DNA from 2 places in the Mesorhizobium sp. M0217 genome. Region 1 is predicted to be linked to the other one. Evidence: riboswitches for the same ligand, from Rfam matches in the RefSeq annotation. Region 1 holds a riboswitch; the other holds the start of a gene.
What was found. Region 1 has a riboswitch for S-adenosylmethionine ahead of NKJ18_RS23675 (O-succinylhomoserine sulfhydrylase). Riboswitches for the same ligand answer to the same signal wherever they lie in the genome.
Positions count from the first base shown of each region.

Region 1 (7,855 bases):
TTTCCAATCTCGCCAGCATCCTGCTTGCTTCGTCGAAACTGCAAGCGCGTCGCCTTATCCCTCCGCCGTCCGACGAGCAGCCACCGGTCTCGATCGTCGTGCCGTCGCGCGGCGTGGAGCCGTTCACACAAGAGACGCTGCAGCGAGCCTTCTCGCTCGACTGGCCGCGCTACGAACTGATCTTCTGCGTCGCTCACGCCGACGATCCCGTCGTCAAACTGATAAACAGGGCGATCGTCCTGTTTCCCAACGTGCCGGCCCGGCTGCTGATCGGCGACGACCGCGTCAGCAGCAACCCGAAGCTCAACAACTGCGTCAAGGGCTGGGAAGCGGCGCGCAATCATTGGGTCATTCTGGCGGATTCCAACGTGCTGATGCCTAGGGATTACGTCCAGCACCTGATGGCGGCCTGGGGGACCAATACCGGGCTTATCTGCTCGACGCCGATCGGCTCGCGGCCGGATGGCTTCTGGGCCGAGGTCGAATGCGCGTTCCTCAACACGCTGCAGGCGCGCTGGCAATATGCCGGCGAGGCGCTTGGCCTCGGCTTTGCCCAGGGCAAGAGCATGCTGTGGAACAAGCCGATGCTCGATACCAATGGCGGTATCCGCGCGCTGGCCGCCGAGATCGCCGAGGATGCTGCTGCAACCAAGCTGGTCAACGGACTGGGCCTGCGCGTCAATCTCGTTGCCTCGCCTTTCGAGCAACCACTGGGGCAGCGCCGACTTGCCGACATCTGGTCGCGTCAGGCGCGCTGGGCGCGGTTGCGCCGCGTCACTTTCCCGCTGTTTTTCGCACCCGAGATCCTGACCGGCGTCGCCGTGCCGTTGGCGTTGGCGCTGGTGGCGGCAGCAAGTGCCGGCGTCAGCCTGCCGGCCACGGTGTTGGCCGTGCTGGCGGCGGCCTACATTCCCGAATGCGCGCTGGCCGCGGCCAAGGGCTGGCACCTGTCGCTGCGCATGGTCCCGGCGATGATGGTGCGCGACATGATGCTTCCCGCCATCTGGGCGCGCGGCTGGCTGAGCGGCGCCGTCGACTGGCGCGGCAACATCATGACCATCGGCACCAAGACGGCCGAACTGGAAGAGGTTTCGTCGGGAGCGTGACGCCTCGCGGCCTATCCGGCTGCCTTCAGCGCCTGCGCAACGTCCTCCAGCAGATCGTCCGTATCCTCAAGACCGACCGACAGCCTGAGCGTTCCCGGCCCGATGCCAAGCTCGGCGCGAGCTTCGTCGCTGAGGTTCTTGTGGGTGGTGGTCGCCGGATGGGTGATCAGGCTCTTGGCGTCGCCGAGATTGTTGGAGATCAGCACGATGTCGAGCGCGTTCTGCAAGGCGAAGGCCGCCTGCTTGCCGCCCTTGACGTCGAGGCAGATTAGCGTCGATCCGCCTGTCATCTGCTTCTTGACGATGTCGGCCTGCGGGTGGTCGGCGCGGCCGGGATAGATGATGCGGGCGATTTCCGGCCGTCCTGCCAGGAAATCCGCGATCTTGGCCGCGCTTTCAGTCTGCTGGCGCACCCGAACTGGCAGCGTCTCCAGGCCCTTGAGCAGCGTCCAGGCGTTGAACGGCGACAGGCTCGGGCCGGTGTGGCGGAAATAGTCGTGCAAATTCTCGTCGATCCATTTCTTGTCCGACAGGATGATGCCGCCGAGACAGCGTCCCTGGCCGTCAATGTGCTTGGTCGCGGAGTAGACGACGATATGGGCGCCGAGCTGCAAGGGCTTCTGCTGCAAGGGCGTGGCGAAGACATTGTCGACGATCAGCCTGGCGCCGATCGAGGTGGCGAGCGCCGCCACCGCTGCGATGTCGACCACTTCCAGCGTCGGATTGGTCGGGCTTTCCAGGAAGAACAGTTTCGTGTTCGGCCGCACCGCCTTTTCCCAGTTGGCGATGTCGGTGCCGTCGACCAGCGTTGCCTCGATGCCGTATTTCGGCGCCAGCGTCTCCACCACCCAGCGGCAGGAGCCGAACAGCGCGCGCGCCGCAACGATATGGTCGCCGGCCTTGGCGCTGCACAGGAGCGCTGCCGTCACCGCCGCCATGCCGGACGCCGTGGCGCGCGCATCTTCGGCACCCTCCAGCGCGCACATGCGCTTTTCGAACATGTCGACGGTAGGGTTGGCATAGCGCGAATAGATGAAGCCCGGCTCCTCGCCCTTGAAACGGGCCTCGGCAGCCTGCGCCGTCTCGTAGACATAGCCTTGGGTGAGGTACATCGCTTCGGACGTCTCGCCGAACTGGGAACGCAGCGTTCCCCCGTGCACGAGTGCGGTCTGAGGTTTCCAGTTACGCTTCTTGGTGCTCATCGCTTTTGTTCCAGACACAAAAAAACCGGCCGCGAAAGTCGCAACCGGTCCATATGGCCTTGCGGCCCGACGGTCCTTTAGCGACTTGTTTAACGTGGCTGCAAGCCGACCGGCCAAATCACCACGGGATAACGACCCTTTAGACCTCACCTGCGCTTGCGTCAATTGCCGGCTTCATTAAGAGGTTTGTACCAGGCAGGTTCCGCAATAATATCCAGCGGTTTTGCGGCAAGAACCTGCCACAAAGAGACCGACCTTGGAGCGGAGCCAGCCTTTTGCGGCAGACAGGCATTCTTCCCGATCAGGACATTTCCGCGCTGTTTCAGTCCGGCGCGCTGAAGTCGCCGCGCGCGCTCGATGTCGACCAGGTGCAGCCGGCGAGCCTCGATCTCAGGCTCGGCGACAAGGCTTTTCGCGTGCGCGCCTCCTTCCTGCCGGGTCCCGATCATCTGGTGGCCGACAAGCTTCACCGGCTGAAATTGCACGAATTCACTCTCGCCGAGGGCGCGGTGCTGGAAACCGGCTGCGTCTACATCGTGCCGCTGCTCGAAAGCCTGGCGCTGCCCGCAAACGTGTCGGCCTCGGCCAACCCGAAGAGCTCGACCGGCCGGCTCGACATCTTCACCCGGGTGATGACCGATCGCGGCCATGAGTTCGACAAGATCGCCCCCGGCTATCACGGGCCGCTTTATCTCGAAGTCAGTCCACGCACCTTCCCGATCGTCGTACGCGCCGGATCGAGGCTGTCGCAGATCCGCTTTCGCACCGGCAACGCGCTGTTGTCGGAGGCAGAACTGAACGAATTGCACCGCGCCGAGATGCTGGTGGCGACCGAGCCGCCCAACATTTCCGGCGGCGGCATTGCGCTGTCGATCGATCTTGACGGCGACCAGAACGGCCTGGTCGGCTATCGCGGCAAGCATCACACCGGCTTGGTCGATGTCGACAAGCGCGCCGCCCAGGATGCCGTCGATTTCTGGGAGCCGCTCTATAAGAGCGGCGCCGGCGAACTGGTGCTCGACCCGGACGAGTTCTACATCCTGGTCAGCCGCGAAGCCGTGCACGTGCCGCCGCTCTACGCCGCCGAGATGACGCCCTTCGATCCGCTGGTTGGCGAATTCCGTGTTCACTATGCCGGCTTCTTCGATCCGGGCTTCGGCCATTCGGCCTCAGGCGGCACCGGCAGCCGGGCGGTGCTCGAAGTGCGCAGCCACGAAGTGCCGTTCATCCTCGACCACGGCCAGATCGTCGGCCGGCTCGTCTACGAACACATGCTGAAGCGGCCGCAGGCGCTTTACGGCACCGATCTCGGCTCGAATTACCAAGCGCAAGGCCTCAAGCTCTCCAAGCATTTCCGCCCCGCCGGCTGAACCTTCGATCACCGTCAGGCAAAATACTTGCCTGCGCTGCCTCACCATGCTTGGCTGCCTTTCGGTGGCCGGCAAGAGAACGGCGCGCAAGGGGAACCAAAATGCAGATTTCAAGATGGATCATATCGGCAGCGGGCGCTGCCATGCTGGTGATATCGGCCGGCTCGCTGGCTGAGGCGCAGGAGAAATTGAAGATCGGCACCGAGGGCGCTTATCCGCCCTTCAACACCATCACCGCGGACGGCAAGATCGAGGGCTTCGACATCGACATTGCCAATGCGCTGTGTGCGCAGATGAAGGTCGAGTGCGAGATCGTCACCCAGGACTGGGACGGCATCATCCCGGCGCTGCAGGCGAAAAAGTTCGACGCCATCATCGCCTCGATGAGCATCACCGAGGAGCGCAAGAAACAGGTCGCCTTCACCAACAAATACTACACGACGCCGCTGGCGCTTGTGGCGCCCAAGGACAGCGACCTCACTTCCACCGAACCGGCAGCCCTTGCCGGCAAGACGGTGGGCGCGCAGGCCTCGACCACTCAGGCCGACTATGCGCAGGACGCCTATGGCAAGGCCGGCGCCGAGGCGAAACTCTACCCCACCCAGGAAGAGGCGATCACCGACTTGCAGAACGGCCGTCTCGACGCCGTCATCTCCGACAAATTCGTGCTGATGGACTGGCTGAAGAAGGCGAGCGACGGCTGCTGCAAGCTTGTCGGTGACGTCAAGGGCACCGAGACGCAAGCCGGCATCGCTGTCCGCCTGGAAGACACGGCACTTCGCGACAAGCTCAACGCGGCGATAGACGCCATCGTCGCCGACGGCACCTACAAGAAGATCCAGGCCAAGTATTTCGACTTCGATATTTATTGACGGCGGGCGCTACCAATCTCCCCCCTCAAGGAGGGAGATTACGCTCTCAAAGCGCCTTCACCGCCACCTTCACCGGCTGCTCAATCTCCAGCGGGTTTCGCAGCGGCAGGCCGAAATCCGCGGCCTCGATCTCGAAAACGTCGCCGGCCTGAGTCTTGATGCCGTCGGCAAAGGACAGCGTCGCCGTGCCGAACATGTGCACATGCACGTCGCCCGGCTGGCGGAAGGCCGAATATTTGAAGTGATGATGTTCGAGATTGGCGATTGTGTGCGACATGTTCGCTTCGCCCGACAGGAACGGCTTTTCCCACAGCAAATTGCTGTCGCGATAGATTCGCGATGAGCCCCTGACGTCGGCCGGCAGGTCGCCGATCAGGATTTCCGGCCCGAACGAGGCGTTGCGCAGTTTGGAATGTGCCAGGAACAGATAGTTCACCCGCTCGGTAACATGATCGGAAAACTCGTTCGACAGCGTGAAGCCGACGCGGAACGGCGCGCCGTCGTCGCCGATGACATAGATGCCGGCGATTTCCGGCTCCTCGCCGGCGTCCTGCGCAAAGGCCGGCGACATCAGTGCGGCGCCCGGCGCCACCGCCATGGTGCCGTTGCCCTTGTAGAACCATTCCGGCTGCACGCCGGTCTGGCCCTTGGCCGGCTTGCCGCCTTCGAGCCCCATGCGGAACATCTTCATGGAATCGGTAAGCTGCTCCTCGCCGCCATCGCTGAGCTTCTTGTGCATGGAATCGCGCGTCGCCGCCGAGCCGAGATGGGTCAGGCCGGTGCCGGTCAGATGCAGATGCGCAGGATCGGGATGGTTGATCGGCGACACCAGCCGGCCCTTCTTGTAGACGGCGTCGAGGTCTATCGCTTCACCGAACCCCTTGCGCTCGATCAGCGCGGCGAGGCCCGTTCCGGTGCGCGCGGCTTCCATGGCCAGCGAATAGACGCTGCGGGCGCCGTTGATGATCCTGGTCTTGCCGCCGCCATTGCGGGCGACGACGCGGATGGTCTCGGCGTCGTCGAGGATCTGGGAGATTAGCATGATGAAATCCTCTCTCATGTGCCTTGGCCGGGTTGCCCCTTGGCAAACCTTGACCTGCGCGGCTCGGACCTCGCCGCGCCACGGGTTGAACTCTTCGTCCGGATTGCGCTCGCGAGCTCCATCCCTCGGGGGACTTCTTATGCCGACAACTTGCCGGCTGCGCCGCGACCGTATGCCTCCTGCTTGCCTCGCTGAAGCTTGTCAGGCCTTGTTCTTGTTGTAGACGTCGAAGATCACGGCGCCGAGCAGCACCAGGCCTTTGACCACCTGCTGCCAGTCGACATTGACGCCCATGATCGACATGCCGTTGTTCATCACGCCCATGATGAAGCCGCCGACGACCGCCCCGATAACCTGGCCGACGCCGCCCATCGCCGAGGCGCCGCCGATGAACACTGCGGCGATGACATCGAGCTCCGAGCCGAGACCCGCCGCCGGCACCGCCTGGCCGAGACGAGCCGCGATGATCAGGCCGCCAAGCGCCGACAGCACGCCCATATTGATGAACACCATCAGCGTCAGCCGCTCGGTGTTGATGCCCGACAGCTGCGCCGCCTTGGGATTGCCGCCCATGGCGTAGATGCGCCTCCCGATGGTCATGCGCTTGGTGACGAAGACGAACAGCGTGATCAGCACGCCCATGACCAGCAGCACCACGGGCAGGCCGCGGTAGCTGGCAAACTCATAGACCAGGAACAGCGCCAGCGCGCTGGCGACCAGCGTCTTGACGACGAACAGGGTGAAGGGCTCGGCCTCATAACCATGGCGTTCTCGTTTGCGCCGGGTGCGGACCCCGAAATAGGCATAGGCGAGCACGGCGATCAGCCCCAGCACGACCGTCGTCATGTGCAGGGTCACGCCGCTGCCCATGATGGTCTTGCCGGCTGCGTTCACGACCGGCGGGACGAGCGTCAGTGGGCCGATCACATCCGGGATGAAGCCGGAGCTGAGCATCTTGAAGTCGTCGGGAAGCGGACCCACCGACGAGCCGCCGCCAAGCAACGCCTGGCAAATGCCGCGGAAAATCAGCATGCCGGCCAGCGTGACAATGAAGCTCGGTATCCGGTGATAGGCGATCCAATACCCTTGCGCGGCGCCGATCAGGCCACCCGCGACCAGGCAGACGATCGAAACCACCAGCGGATTGCTCAGCGGTCCGAGCTGCCAGATGACCATCATGTTTGCCGCCAGCGCGCCGATGAAACCGGCGACCGATCCGACGCTGAGGTCGATATAGCCCGATACGATCACCAGCAGCATGCCGAGCGCCATCACGATGATGAAGGAGTTCTGCTGCACCAGATTGCTGAGATTGACCGGCTTGAACAACGTCCCCGACGTGGTGAACTGGAAGAACAGCATGATGACGATCAGGGCTATGATCAGTCCGTATTCGCGTAAATTCGTCGCCAGCGCCGAGACGGCGATGCGCGGGCGCTGTTCGTCGGCGACGTTGCCCTGCGGGGCGGGGGCGCTTTCGGTGCTCATGCTGCTTTTCCTTCTCCCCGGACGATGGCGCGCATTATCTTTTCCTGGCTTGCTTCCGCCGCCGGCATTTCGCCCACCATGCGCCCTTCGTTCATGACGTAGATGCGGTCGGTAATCCCCAGCAATTCCGGCATTTCCGACGAGATGACCACGATCGCCTTACCCTCCGAGGCAAGGCGCGCGATGATCGTGTAGATTTCATATTTGGCGCCGACATCGATGCCGCGTGTCGGCTCGTCGAGGATCAGCACGTCAGGGTCGGCAAACAACCATTTCGACAGCACCACCTTCTGCTGGTTGCCGCCGGAAAGATTGCCGGTCATCTGATAGACGCTTGACGCACGGATATTGGTCTTCTTGCGATAGTCGTTGGCGACCGCAAGCTCGCGCATGTCGTCGATCACGCTGTGGCGCGACACGCCGTCGAGATTGGCCAGCGTAATGTTATGCTTGATATGGTCGATAAGGTTGAGGCCGTAGGTTTTGCGGTCCTCGGTGACATAGGCGATGCCGTGTTGGACCGCCTTGCTTACCGAGGAGACATCGACCGGCTTGCCCTTGAGCAGCACTTCGCCGGTGATGCGGCGGCCATAGGAGCGGCCGAACAGGCTCATGGCGAATTCGGTGCGGCCGGCGCCCATCAGCCCGGCGATGCCGACCACCTCGCCCTTGCGCACATTGATGTCGATGCCCTTGATCACCTGTCGCTCGGCATGGAGCGGGTGATAGACCGACCAGTTCTTCACCTCGAACACGACTTCGCCGATCTTGGGCT
Region 1 covers NZ_JAMYSN010000017.1:110,346-118,200, forward strand. Annotated here, with positions in the region: gene NKJ18_RS23670 (ceramide glucosyltransferase) at 1-1,106, shown strand, start outside; gene NKJ18_RS23675 (O-succinylhomoserine sulfhydrylase) at 1,118-2,308, opposite strand; SAM riboswitch at 2,366-2,443, opposite strand; gene NKJ18_RS23680 (2'-deoxycytidine 5'-triphosphate deaminase) at 2,584-3,678, shown strand; gene NKJ18_RS23685 (ABC transporter substrate-binding protein) at 3,780-4,550, shown strand; gene araD1 (AraD1 family protein) at 4,597-5,592, opposite strand; gene mmsB (multiple monosaccharide ABC transporter permease) at 5,794-7,080, opposite strand; gene mmsA (multiple monosaccharide ABC transporter ATP-binding protein) at 7,077-7,855, opposite strand, start outside.

Region 2 (7,855 bases), on a different contig from region 1:
GCGAGGCCGAGCTGCGTTCCGGGATGGTGCGCGTCAACGAGAATGTCGACGCCATCGCGCTCTATCACGGCGAAGCCGATGCCAAGAGACGGCTCGAAATCGACCTTGGCACGGTGCTGGGCGCGATGCGAAACATCTACAAAGCGCAGATCAACCTTTCCTGGGTGACCGATACCTATGGCTGGATCACCGTGGTGGCGCCGATCCTTGTGGCATCGCCGGTCTATTTTTCAGGCGATATCAGCTTTGGCGGGTTGATGATGGCGGTCGGCGCCTTCAACCAGGTGCACTCGTCGCTGCGCTGGTTCATCAACAATATCGGCGGCATCGCCGACTGGCGCGCCACGCTGATGCGCGTTGCCGACTTCCGCATTGCGCTCGATGAAACCGATGTGTTGCACGACAAGGAAAAGCGCATCGAATTCGGCGATAACGCCAATGGCAGCCTGACCTTCGAGAAGCTCCAAGTGGCCTCGCCGGAGGGCCGCACCAAACTTTCAGACAGCCATGTCGAGATCCATCCCGGTGAGCGCGTCATGATCACCGGCGACCCAGGCGCCGGCAAGACATTGTTCTTCCGCGCCATTGCCGGCCTTTGGCCCTGGGGCAGCGGGCGGATCGGCTTGCCGGCCGGAGAAACGCCGATTTTCGTGCCGCGTGTTCCGTATTTTCCTGCCGGCACGTTACGCGAAGTGCTGCATCCGAATGGCTCGGCGCCGGCTGGCGATGCTGATTTTGGGGCGGTGCTGGCCGAGGTCGGCCTCGAGCGGCTGTCATCCTTGCTCGACCGTTCCGCACGCTGGGAGCGGGAACTCAACGATGACGAACAGCGGTCGCTGGCCTTCGCCAGGCTGGCCTTGCGGCAGCCGAAATGGGTGATCATCGACGAAGCGATGGACGCGTTCGATGGTCCTTCGCTGCGAAGGGTACTGTCCATGCTGGAGAAACGCCTGCCGGAAACCGCGATCCTCAACATCGGGCGCGGACTGCACAATGGTCATTTCTTTCCACGCGCATTGAACATCGTGAAGGATACGGGTGCTGCGCCATTGAAACCCGCCCGAGTCAGGACCGGCGCCATCGACCCGCCGCCGAAAGCGGCCGTGCGGCGAAAGAAGTAGAAGGGGCTTTATTTCGCCGCGATCGCGGCGAAGATTCACGGGTCGAAACATCCGTGGTGCGGCCATGCTCGATGCGCTCAGCCTGCTTGCCTGCCTTGCCTGCACCACGCCCGTGGCTGCCCCGGCCGTTGCCGTGGATGTCGAACTGGTGCTGGCCGTCGACATATCACAGTCGATGGACGAGAGGGAGTTCGCGCTGCAGCGCGCTGGCTATGTCGAGGCGCTCAGGCATCCCGATTTCATCAAGGCCGTGCGCTCGGGAACCACCGGGCGCATCGCGCTTGCCTATTTCGAATGGGCGGGCGTCGTGCGCGAGGATGGCGTCATCGCCTGGCAGGTGATCGACAGCGCAGAGAGCGCCAACGCCTTCGCCGACAGAATAGAAGCGCGGCCGTTCCGCAGCTTTCGCGGCACCTCGATTTCCGGTGCGCTTGCCTTCGGCGCCGGGCTGTTCGAGGGCACGGGGTTCGATGCGCCACGCAGCGTCATCGACATTTCCGGCGACGGTCCCAACAACACCGGGCTGCCCGTCGCCACGACACGCGATGCGGCGGTGGCCAAGGGCATCGTCATCAACGGCCTGCCGATCCTGATCAGCCCGTCGCCGACGTTCAGCCATCTCGACCAGTATTATGACGACTGCGTCACCGGTGGGCCAGGCTCCTTCGTGTTGCCGATCTATGCGGCCTCGGAATTCGCCACCGCCATACGCCGCAAGCTGATCCTGGAGGTGAGCGGCATCGCCGATGCGACCGTGGTCCCGATCGATGCCGCCGCACCCATGGACTGCCTACAGGGCGAACGCGACCGGCGGCTATATTCCGACCCATATCTGCCGGAACTCGACAAATGAGGTTTGAGGCAGTTCGGAGGGGAAAGCCGCTGCGCGGCTTGTCGGCAAACTTCAGGCCGGCCGTGCACCGTATTTGTCGCGAAATTCGGCATAGAGATCGCGGCGCCAGCGCCGGCCGCCGACATAGCCACGCAACAGCTGCGGCAGCGAATAGCCAAGCGCCTTCGACGACCGGTTGGCCATATAGCCGGAGAACGCCTGCGAAACCCTGCCCTTGAGTGCATCGGCGATGAGCTGCCGGGCGATCATGTAAGGCGGAATGTAGGGGTAGCGGTCGGCGATATAGGGGTGCTTGTCGATCAAGCTCGCATAGGCTTCGACATAGCCGTCCCGGCGACCGGAGATCGAATTCTCCGAGTTGTACTTTTTCCAGTCGATCACTTCGGACAGCTGCGCGCCGCTGCGACGGGCAAAGCGCAGCAACAATTCGCGATCCTGCATGCGCGTGACGTCACTGTCGTAGCCGCCGATGGCCAGCAGCGACTCGCGCCGGGCGGTGATTGCCGACCCGGCAATGAAGATGGTCTGCGCGACAAGGGCCCGCTCCAGCGAGTCGCGGCTCAGCAGCGCCTCGCGGTTGACGCAGTTGGTGCGGCGATTGCCCTTCAGCGACACGAAGGAACTGATCAGCACTTCGAGTGAGGGATTGTTGTCGAACTGCTCCAGCGTCCGCGCCAGGCGATCCGGCAAATAGACGTCGTCGGAATCGAGGAATGTCACCACCGGCGCCTGCGCCCGCTCGATGCCGGCATTGCGGGCGGCATTGGCGCCGCGCCATTTCGAGCCAACATAGATCAGCCGTGGATCGCGGATTTCGGCAAGTGCGGCTGCCGTACCGTCGGTCGAGCCGTCATCGACGACAATGTGTTCGAACCGGGGAAAATTCTGCGCCAGCACGCTCTCCACGGCGCGCACCACCTTGCTGCGGCGATTGTGCGTCGGTGTGATCACCGAGATCAGCGGAGCGAGGTCGGTTGCCTTGGACATGTTGCTTCGATTGTGCCCCGAAATGCCTGGAGGCCGGAGGTTTTGATGGTCGCCGTCCAAGCCTTACCCCGGGATGGCATTCGATTCGACGCTACAAAAAACCAGCGGCAATGTCATCACAAACTGTTGAGCCAGGACGCCGTAAGCCGGCCGATTACCCCAGACGTAATCGACCGATGGCCATCATGTCTGCAGATTGCGCCAACGAAGCCGGTCGTCGGGCTTCGATCTCACAGGGAGTTCAGCCGTGGCCGCCTACGCCGTCGCCCATATGCGTCAAGTCACAATGGGCCCGCAGATTGTCGAGTATCTGCAGAGGATCGACGCCACATTGGAGCCGTTCGGCGGCCGCTTCCTTGTCCACGGCGGCGACATGGACGTGGTCGAAAACGAATGGCCCGGGCATCTGATCGTCATCGAGTTTCCGGACAGGGCGCATGCGTGGGGCTGGTACGATTCATCAGCCTATCGGGAGATTCTGGCCTTGCGCACCGACAACTCCCACGCCGATGTGATCATCGCCGATGGCGTTCAGCACCCGCACAAGGCGACGGACGTGCTGGAATAGGGGCAAACTACCGCTTCAGCAAGAACACCGCTTGCTGGCCGAAGAAATTCCAGAACCACCATGGCATCGACAGTCCGATCTTCTGGCCGTTGCCGTCGAGCGCGGTGGCTTTCTCGACCGAAGCGCCGAGTTCCTCGACCAGATTGACGAAGTCGCGGATGGTGCAGAAATGGATGTTGGGCGTGTCGTACCAGGAATAGGGCAGGTCCGCGGTCACCGGCATCCGGCCATTGACGAACAGCGACAGCCGCACCCGCCAGTGGCCGAAATTGGGGAAGGAGACGATGGCGCGGTTGCCGATTCGCAGCAGCTCGTCGAGCACCAGCTTCGGGTTGCGGGTCGCCTGCAGCGTCTGAGACAGGACGACGAAGTCAAAACCCTTGTCTGGATAGAATTCGAGGTCGGTATCGGCATCGCCCTGGATGACCGAGAGACCGCGCGCCACGCATTCATTGACGCCGCGCTGTGACAGCTCCAGCCCGCGGCCGTCGACCTGCTTGGTCTCCTGCAGGAGTTCGAGCAGCAGGCCGTCGCCGGAGCCGACATCGAGCACCCGCGACTGCGGCGGTATCAGGTTGGCCACGACTTCGAGGTCGACGCGCTGGCTGCCATTGACGCTCATGAGGCGAGCCCCCTTGCGCGGGCCGCCGAGCCGATGAAGCCCTTGATGGCGGCAAACAGTTCGGGTTCATCGAGCAGGAAGGCATCATGGCCGCGGTCGGTGTCGATCTCGACGAAGGAGACGGAGGCGCCGGCGGCGTTGAGCGCATGCACGATCGAGCGGCTCTCCTCGGTCGGGAACAGCCAGTCCGAGGTGAAGGACACCAGGCAGAAGCGGGTCTTGGTCCCGGCAAAGGCATCTGCCAACCGGCCGCCATGGTCGGCGGCGAGGTCGAAATAATCCATCGAACGGGTCATGTAGAGGTAGGAGTTGGCGTCGAAGCGGTCGACGAATGTCATGCCCTGGTGGCGCAGATAGCTTTCGATCTGGAAATCTGCGTCGAAACCGAAGGTCAGCGCTTCGCGGTCCTGCAGATTGCGGCCGAATTTCCGATGCAGGGCGGCTTCCGACAGATAGGTGATGTGGGCGGCCATGCGCGCCACGGCGAGCCCCTTTTCCGGGCGCTTGCCGTGCTCGAAATATTTGCCGCCATGCCAGTCCGGATCGGCCATGACGGCCTGCCGGCCGACCTCGTGGAAGGCGATGTTCTGCGAGGAATGGCGTGCGCCTGTGGCGATCGGCAGGGCCGAGAAGACGCGCTCGGAATAGCACGATGCCCATTCCAGCACCTGCATGCCGCCCATCGAGCCGCCGAGCACGCAAAACAGCTTTTCGATGCCGAAATGGTCGACCAGCATCAGTTGCGCCCGCACCATGTCGCGGATGGTGATGATTGGCAGGTCGAGGCCGTAGGGCTTGCCGGTGGCGGGATTGGTCGAGGCCGGACCCGTGGAGCCGAGGCAGCCGCCGATGACGTTGGAGCAAATGACGAAGAAGCGGTTGGTGTCGATGATCTTGCCGGGACCGATCAGCACTTCCCACCAGCCGGGCTTGCCGGTCACCGGATTGGTGCTGGCGACATGCTGGTCGCCGGTCAGCGCGTGGCAGACCAGGATGGCGTTGGTGCGGGCATCGTTGAGGGCGCCATATGTCTGGTAGGCGATCTGGAACGGCGACAAAAGCGTGCCGGCGTCGAGCTTCAGCGGCTTGTCAGGGCCAAAACGCAACACAGGGCTCGACGGGTTGTCGGCCTCGTTGTTGGTTTTTGTAGCGCGGAGCGCGGCCATGTGACTCTCCTTGCCCGCCGTCAGGCAATAAAAAACCGGCAGTGCGATCGCAAAGCCGGTTACGTCACGCAAACGGCCCTTTAGCGAGTTGTTTAACGTGGCTGCAAGCCGACCGGCCAAATCACCACGGAACTGTTGCGTTCTTCTAGAACTCGTGCGGCCCGGCGTCAACGGCCAGCTATTGCCCGCCTCTCGACATTCGCGGCTACGGCTTGTATTTCCGCTGCGGCCTCCGGACGGAGGCATTCTCGATGGATTTGCGACATGGACAAGACAGCGGACAAGGCACGGCCGACGCCCCGCGCGGGCATTATGGACATCGACGCCTATGTGCCGGGCAAGAGCACGGCACCGGCCGGCGTCGCCAAGGTCCATAAATTGTCGTCGAACGAGAACCCGCTCGGCCCGTCGCCGAAGGCGATCGAGGCCGCGCGCGAAGTGGCTGGCAAGCTCGATGTCTATCCCGACGGCACCGCCCGCCGGCTGCGCGAGGCGATCGCCGAGGTGCATGGCCTCAACCCGGCAAACATCATCTGCTCCAACGGTTCCGACGAGATTTTGGGCCTGCTGGCGCAGACCTATCTGGCGCCAGGCGATGAGGCGATTTTTACCGAACATGCCTTCATGGTCTACAAGATCTACATTCAGTCGGCGGGGGCCAAGCCGGTTGCTGTGAAGGAAACCGAGGAGCGCGCCGACGTCGACGCGATCCTGGCCGCGGTGACGCCGCGGACCAAAATCATCTTCCTCGCCAATCCCAACAATCCGACCGGCACCTATCTGCCGTTCCAGGAGGTCCGCCGCCTGCATTCCACGCTCCCGGGCAACGTGCTTCTGGTGCTCGACGCGGCCTATGCCGAATATGTCAGGCGCAATGACTACGAGGCCGGCATCGAGCTGGCGGGCAGCGCACAGAATGTGGTCATGACCCGCACCTTCTCCAAGCTCGGCCTTGGCGGCGCGCGCATCGGCTGGATGTATGGCCCACTGCACATCGTCGATGCCATCAACCGTATCCGCGGCCCTTTCAACGTTAACGCAACAGCGATCGAGGCCGGCATTGCCGCCATCCGCGACCGCGCCCATGTCGAGCGCAGTTCGTTGCACAACGAGACCTGGCTTACCTGGCTGAATGAAGAGCTGACGAAGCTTGGGCTCAGGGTGACGCCCAGCGTCGGCAATTTCGTCCTCATCCACTTTCCCGACGACAAGAAGCATTCGGCTGAGGCGGCGGACGACTACCTCACCCAGCGCGGCTATATATTGCGGCGCGTTACCGGCTATGGCTTTCCCAATGCGCTGCGCATGAGCGTCGGCACCGAAGAAGCCAATCGCGGCGTTATCGACGCCCTCACGACGTTCCTGAAAAGCTGAAACAATGACATCACCGATGTTTGAAAAGATCGCGCTGGTCGGCATCGGCCTGATCGGCTCGTCGCTGGCCCGCGTTATCCGCCGCGAGGGCCTGGCCCGCCATGTCGCCATCGCGACGCGCAGCCCGGCCACGCTGGCGCGGGCGAAGGAGCTCGGTCTTGGCGAGAGCTACACCACCGGCGCCAGGGAAGCGGTCCGCGACGCCGACCTGATCATCGTCTCGGTGCCTGTGGGATCGTCGGGCGAGGTGGCGCAAGAGATCGCGCCGGGGCTGAAAAAGGGCGCCATCCTCACCGATGTCGGTTCGACCAAGGCCTCCGTCATTGCGCAAATGCAGCCCTATGTACCGGACGGCGTGCACTTTATTCCGGGGCACCCGCTGGCAGGTACGGAGAAATCGGGCCCGGATGCGGGTTTCGCCGACCTGTTCGAAAACCGCTGGTGCATCTTCACGCCGCTGCCGGGAACCGATCCGGCCGCGCTGGAAAAGCTGTCGGAATTCTGGCGGCGCTGCGGCTCCAACATCGACTCGATGGACCCGCAGCATCATGACATGACGCTGGCCATCGTTTCGCATCTTCCGCACATCATTGCCTACAACATCGTCGGCACGGCCGACGATCTGGAATCGGTGACCAAGTCGGAAGTGATCAAATATTCGGCTTCCGGTTTCCGCGACTTCACCCGTCTGGCCGCCTCCGACCCGACCATGTGGCGCGACGTGTGCCTGCACAACAAGGATGCCATCCTGGAAATGCTGGCGCGCTTTTCGGAGGACCTCGCCTCGCTGCAGCGGGCGATCCGCTGGGGCGACGGCGACAAGCTGTTCGACCTGTTCACCCGCACCCGGGCCGTTCGCCGTTCGATCATCGAGGCCGGCCAGGATATCGACGTGCCGGATTTCGGCCGGCAGGCGGTCGAGCACCCGGTGAAAAGTTAAATCTGTTTCAGACGGGCCAGGTCGCCGCGACCATGGCCATTGTCTCGGCCCGGTCCGGCGCGCCCAGCCGGCCGCCGAAGCGCTGGCATTTGAGCGCGGCCGCCGCGCTGGCAAAGCGCAACGCGTGCTCGACCGACATGGCCTCAGCAAGTCCAACGGCAAAGGCGCCGTGGAAAACGTCGCCGGCGGCCAGCGTGTCGACCGCCTTGACCTTCGGCGCCGCG
Region 2 covers NZ_JAMYSN010000019.1:30,306-38,160, forward strand. Annotated here, with positions in the region: gene NKJ18_RS24495 (ABC transporter ATP-binding protein/permease) at 1-1,121, shown strand, start outside; gene NKJ18_RS24500 (DUF1194 domain-containing protein) at 1,186-1,974, shown strand; gene NKJ18_RS24505 (glycosyltransferase family 2 protein) at 2,026-2,961, opposite strand; gene NKJ18_RS24510 (DUF1330 domain-containing protein) at 3,209-3,529, shown strand; gene metW (methionine biosynthesis protein MetW) at 3,537-4,151, opposite strand; gene metX (homoserine O-acetyltransferase MetX) at 4,148-5,317, opposite strand; SAM riboswitch at 5,378-5,455, opposite strand; gene hisC (histidinol-phosphate transaminase) at 5,582-6,691, shown strand; gene NKJ18_RS24530 (prephenate/arogenate dehydrogenase family protein) at 6,696-7,631, shown strand; gene NKJ18_RS24535 (sugar kinase) at 7,639-7,855, opposite strand, start outside.
Region 2: it holds a riboswitch for S-adenosylmethionine, as region 1 does, so the genes downstream of both, metX (homoserine O-acetyltransferase MetX) here and NKJ18_RS23675 (O-succinylhomoserine sulfhydrylase) in region 1, are expected to answer to the same signal.